Regions from separate parts of the Shewanella sp. S23-S33 genome, predicted to be linked through region 1. Evidence: predicted binding sites of a transcription regulator. Region 1 holds the regulator's gene; the other holds the start of a gene.
What was found. Region 1 encodes LexA, which represses DNA repair genes until DNA is damaged. Its sites were predicted from a motif close to TACTGTATNNNNATACAGTA; they were not measured.
Positions count from the first base shown of each region.

Region 2: recN (DNA repair protein RecN) is a predicted target of LexA. The motif match lies at 1,535-1,554, and genes of this name have one in related genera.

Region 1 covers NZ_JBHFFD010000043.1:41,817-45,004, reverse strand. The annotation lists gene coxB (cytochrome c oxidase subunit II) at 1-250, opposite strand, end outside; gene ACHA99_RS10960 (cell division inhibitor SulA) at 654-1,166, opposite strand; gene lexA (transcriptional repressor LexA) at 1,163-1,783, opposite strand; gene plsB (glycerol-3-phosphate 1-O-acyltransferase PlsB) at 1,944-3,188, shown strand, end outside.
Region 2 covers NZ_JBHFFD010000052.1:8,446-11,633, reverse strand. The annotation lists gene recN (DNA repair protein RecN) at 1-1,504, opposite strand, end outside; gene ACHA99_RS13615 (AEC family transporter) at 1,633-2,595, opposite strand; gene ACHA99_RS13610 (LysR family transcriptional regulator) at 2,886-3,188, shown strand, end outside.

The DNA of each region.
Region 1 (3,188 bases):
CAACTTTAGTGCTTTCGTGAAAGTGGGACGCGACAGCGCCTTTGGATTTTCTGTGGTTGATCATGGCGTAAATCATGACGCCAAAGACCACTAGGCCTATTGCGCAGCAGATATACAAGATGGTCATGTGCAAGTGATAAACCTTGCCACTGATCTCGGTCACGCCAGGGGTCATGTTGAACCGCATGTCTGCGGCGGTCAACGGTGGTGCGAAAAGCACCACGAGTAAACAATACAACAATTGCTTCACAAGACTTCTCCTCTGCCAATTGCGAATAGCAACTACAAAGAAGAGCAACACAGTAAGTCTCAACTCTATGCAAACTCTTCAGTTCCCAAAAAAGCTTTTTTGACTTCAACGTGCGTTGGCGGCTGTTACTTTTAATCAAGTATTGTTACTGCTGGTAATTAGCCACGCTGGCACATACTGCTGAAATAAATCTGTTCTCTATTTTTAGTGGCGCTTCGAGTTCGATAAATACTCGATTCATTGACCACGGTGGGTGATATATCATCACCGACTTAATCAACCATACTTGCTGTTTAAATATTGATCAAGATCACTTATTTATCTAATTATCTGAAAAATTGCCAAAAAAAAGCCTCACATTCATAGGTGAGGCGGCTTTCAAGGTAAAAAATTAAATGAATATTTAGTGTACAGCGCTAAAAAAAGATTGCTGGCCGAAGAGATTGCCTTGCTCAATACGTACGTCTGCATGTAAGTGACTGTTTACGTCTTCAAGCACTATGCCCATAGCTCTGGCACTTTTAGCCACGATTTGTAGGCGTCGATTATCCCGCGCATCTAATGATTGAGTCCAAGTAATGACTGCACTGGACGTACCACTTGTCAGGGCTTTTTCCATCGCCCACAGGGTTTCGACTTCATCTTTAGCATGTACCAGCAAAACTCTATCCATACGCACACCCGCGTTAGCGAGCGTTTGCTTGTAGCCAATACTTGGTGGGTTGATGAGCACTAACCAACGGCCCTGTTGGCTTAACTGAGCGAGTTGTGCACTCAGATGAATTAATTCTTGGCGACCTTGAGTCTTAGTTGGCATGCAGGCGATAGGCGCATGGTGCCAGTCATAGTCGGCATCACGGACTTCATCGAGCCACAAGCCCGGATGGCGGGGGGCATTGCCAAGTAGTTTATTCATAGCCAATCTCCATTACGGATCACACCGACGGCGAGTCCTTCAATTGTTAAACTTTGGAAGCCTAAATCCACTTTAATCGGGGAGTAATCTTCATTTTCGGCATGTAGATAGACCACATTACCTTTTTTTTCGAAACGTTTAACAGTGACATCGTCATCGACTCTAGCGACAACCACTTGACCATTTCTAGCTTGTTCTACTTTATGAACTGCCAGTAAATCACCTTCGAGAATGCCGATATTTTTCATGCTGTCGCCTTTTACTCGCAGTAAAAAATCGGCGGCGGGATGGAACATGCTTGGGTCGACTTGGTAGTACTGTTCAACATGTTCTTGGGCGAGGATAGGTTCACCTGCGGCCACTTGGCCGATGAGCGGTAAACCTGTTTCAGTCAAATCTTCGATTTCCGCAGGCAGACGAATGCCCCGAGATGTGCCAGGCATGATCTCAATGCAGCCCTTTTTCGCCAACGCTTTAAGGTGTTCTTCAGCCGCATTGGCGCTCTTAAAACCTAAACGGGTTGCGATTTCTGCCCGAGTGGGTGGCATGCCAGTATCGGCAATATTTCGTTTAATTAGCTCTAAAATTTCAGCTTGGCGTGGCGTCAAAGGTCTCATGGTGTTTCCTGTTTTTCTATACAGTTACTGTTAGTATATACAGTATTATTTGCAGCGCAAGTATTAACCACTTTTTAGCTATGTTGGAGAGAATTAGCGAATATTGCCCATAGTCTGGTATTCTATCGGGCTAGTAAACGCACTTAATTGCATAAGAATAATGCCTAAACACGACTCTCTTTGGTTGAAATCATTACGTTGGATCCAAAAACACTTAGTGCACACTATTGTGGTGCCTCAGGATCCCTTTGCCGATCTGAATCTGGATGCTTCCAGACCCCTTGTTTATGTGATGAAAACAGAATCCCTCAGTGACATCGCTGCTTTGAGCGAAATAACGGCTAAGTTAGGCTTACCAAGCCCTTATGAGCCTCTAGTGGCTAATGGTGTGATTGCGCCTCGGGTTGTCTGTCTTCAAGGACGTAAGCCACTGTTTGGCGAACGTGCTGGTAATGAGCCTTTCCTCGAATGCTTTATGCGTTTGTTAGCCGTGCATAAGGAACGTCCTGAATTGGATATTCAACTTGTGCCCGTGAGCTTGTATTGGGGTCGAACGCCAGGGAAAGAAGACGACACTATGAAGGCGGCCGTATTTGAGCGGGAAAACCCGACTTGGCTACGCAAGTGCTTGATGATTCTGTTCTTAGGTCGACATAACTTCGTGCAGTTTTCGAATGCCGTATCCCTGCGTTACATGGCTGACGAACATGGCACCGACATGGGGATTGCCCATAAGTTAGCACGGGTTGCGCGCGTGCATTTCCGTCGTCAACGTAAGGTAATGACAGGGCCTGTGCTGCCAAACCGCCAAGCACTGTTTCATTCGTTGCTCAAATCTGAGTCGCTGCGCAAAGCGATTCAAGAAGAAGCCGCCAGTAAAAAGATTTCTGAGACCCAAGCGCGCGAGACGGCTATTGAGTATCTCGATGAAATCGCTGCCGATTACTCAGATAGTTTAGTGCGTATTGCTGAGCGTTTCTTAACTTGGCTGTGGAACAAGCTTTACAGCGGGATCAACATTAAAGGTGCCGAGCAAGTTCGCCAGCTGCACCACGACGGCCACGAAATTATTTATGTGCCTTGCCATCGTAGCCACATGGATTACCTACTGTTATCGTATATTTTGTATTATCAAGGCATGGTTCCGCCGCACATTGCTGCTGGCATTAACCTCAATTTCTGGCCCGCGGGACCTATGTTCCGTCGCGGTGGTGCCTTCTTCATCCGCCGTAGTTTTAATGGTAACAAGCTGTACACCGCAGTATTTCGTGAGTATTTAGATCAGCTGTTTGCTAAAGGTTATTCAGTGGAATACTTCTCCGAAGGTGGCCGTTCACGTACTGGCCGTCTGTTGGCGCCGAAAACTGGCATGATCGCCATGACGATGAACAGCGTACTGCGCGGT
Region 2 (3,188 bases), on a different contig from region 1:
GTTGATGACCATTGCCCGCAACTTGCGGCAAGTGAGTCACGCACAGTACTTGGGTCGATTCCCCTAAGCTGCGTAACATGCGGCCAACCACTGCGGCGGTGGGGCCGGAAATCCCGACATCCACCTCATCGAAAATTAATGTCGGTGTGGCAACTTTCTTCGCGGTAATCACTTGGATCCCTAGCCCTATCCGTGAGAGCTCACCGCCAGACGCGACTTTCGAAATCGGTTGTAAAGGTTGGCCAGGGTTAGTGGTTACCATAAATTCGATATTGTCACTGCCATTGGCTGACATTTGCTCGGGGTGGAAATTGACTTCGATCGTAAATTTACCCTTAGGCATATTCAGTTCGTGGATTGACTGAGTCACCAGTTTGTCGAGTTCTTTAGCATAGCGGGCACGGCTTTGGCTGAGCTTTTGCGCATTGCTAAGGTAAGCGGCTCTACTGGCATCGACCTGTAGTTGAATTTCTTCGAGCTTGCTTTCGTCACTGTCTAAGGTGCTCAGCTCTGCCTTTAATGCCAAATGATGCTCGGCCAGTTTATTCGGGCTAACATGATGCTTACGCGCTAGTTGCATGGCTTTTGATAGCCGTTCTTCTAAATAGGCGAAATGGGTCGGATCGAGTTCAAGCTTACTCAAATAGTGCTGTAATTCGCCTGCACTTTCTTGTACTTGGATTAAGGCATCATTCAACATAGTGCTGACATTGCTTAATGCAGGATCGTAGCTTTGCAGATCTTCGGCGAGGTAAACGACTCGATTAAGCAGCGATTCTATATTGTTCTCTTCGCCTTCAGTGAGTATATCTAAGCTCGCCTGACAGGTATCAATCAACTCAGTGCCATTGGCAAGACGTTTGTGCTCTTGCTCAATTTCATCGAACTCATCGACTTTAAGATCAAACTCATCAAGTTCTTCTACTTGATATTGCACTAATTGCTTACGGGCAATACGTTCATGCTGTGAGGCTTCGAGTTGTTTTAGGTCAGCCTCAATTTGCTTGCAGCGTTGAAAACTGGCGGCAACCGTATCGATAAGTAATCTGTGGTTGGCATAACTGTCGAGCAGGGTGAGTTGATGTTCACTTTTTAACATTGCATGGTGCGCATGTTGACCGTGAATACCGATAAGTAACTGACCCAGTAATTTTAGCTGCGTCAGCGGCACTGGATTACCATTGATGTAGGCGCGTGAACGGCCATCGCTACCAATAGTCCGACGTAGAATGCACTCATCATCGAGTTCAAGATCGTTATCTTCTAACCAACGTTTTGCCAGTGGAATATCATCCAAGGAAAAGCGGGCGCTGACCTCGGTTTTATTGGCTCCGGGACGAACACTGCTGGCATCGGCGCGATTGCCTAGGCATAGGCCTAGCGCATCGATGGCAATCGATTTACCCGCACCGGTTTCACCTGTTATGCTGGTCATACCGGGGCGAAAATCCAGTTCTAAAAAACGGACGATAGCGAAGTTATTAATGCTGAGTTGGCAAAGCATAGTGAATTCCTGTCGAAAAACATACCAAACCACTGTATTGATAAACAGTATATACTGATTTTATATACAGTAAAGTGGCTTGGGTAAATAATCAGCATTATCGACAGTAAATATTTTTAATTAACTGATTATGCATGGGTTCTTACTAAGCTTTCTAAGATAGGTAAACTGAAGAAAGTGACTAAGGTGCCAAATAGAATGCCCTGAGCACTGGTTGAAGCCTGAGTGTTATAACGCTGGGCGAGTAAGTACACGCTAGCCGCGGTGGGCAGTGCGCTCAAGATCACGCCCATGATCAGGTAGTCGCCACTGACTCCAAAACGGTTAAGCATAAAGTAGACGAGTGCCGGTTGGATAGCCAGCTTGAAGAGGTTGATAAGGCTCAGTTCGATAAAATTCTTGGGGCTAAATACGCTGCTATCTTTCTGGTAGCGCATCGCTTTGGCGAGTACCATGCCGATAGCAAATAGGGCGCAGGGGCTTGATGTATTGCCTATTTGCTGGATCATTAGCGCCAGCCCTGACGGCAGTTTTATCTCTAGCGCCGAAATGCCGACACCAATTAAGCTACCAATAACGATAGGGTTTTTACCGACCGCCATCGCCATTATGATTAAGGCGTGGTGTTGTCTTTGGGTGTTAGTGGCCAGTTCCATCGAGACTAAGGCGACGGCAAACATCAGCACGGATAATAAGCTGGCAATCGCGGCGGCAACTAAGGCACTTTGCTGCTGCGGGAATAAGATGATAAGCAGTGGAATACCAATAAATGCTGTATTACCAAAGGTGGCATTGAGGGCTCGAATAGCGGCAACCGCATGCTGTTTAGGGTTAGCGATCAGCGATAGCCCAAGGCAGACAAGATAAGTGATTACCATAGCTGTGCTGTAGCCCGCCATAAATCCCCATTGCAAAATCTCGTCAATCGGCTGCTGGGCGAGGGCGATAAGCATGATTGCAGGGAACGCAATATAGTAGACATATTGGTTTAGCACTTGATCCGTATCGACGGGCAAGAGTTTTAGTTTTTGCACTAGTGTACCGAGCAACATGATCCCGAAGACGGCAAACAGAGGGGTTAAAATGGTCATTTCCCTCACTCATCCTTACGATTAAATTTGAATAAACTCGCCCACCCTCGTCATTTTACTGTCGCTATGATTTTTGGTGGGCAGAGTTACAGCATTTGATTCTTTTTATGTCACTTTAGAGCCAGATTTAGCGCCAGCGCAGTAAAACTCGCCACAAAATAACATACCATTTCAATCTAAGGCTATTGCGCTATGGTCGTATAAGTGAATAATTCAATGTTTAAAACACAATCACTTAGTGAATTTAGCGTTTTAACGTCAATACCCAATATGTGAAATTAGGATATGCAATGAGTGATGATTTAGGCGCTGAACTACAACTTGTCTATCTTTTTGTGCATTTAGTCAATGCGGGCAGTTTTTCACAGGCGGCGAAGGAGCTTGATATGCCCATTGCCACAGTGAGCCGCAAGTTAGCGAAGTTGGAAGACAAGCTCGATAAACAGCTCTTTATGCGCAGCACCCGCAAGTTGCGACTGACGGAGGAAGGACTGGCGCTCTTTCAACGCTACCAGAGTGTGGTTGCCCAATTTGATGAACTGAGTGGTGCGGGCAGCGATAAACCCGAGGGCACCTTGCGCATCGCCGCGCCG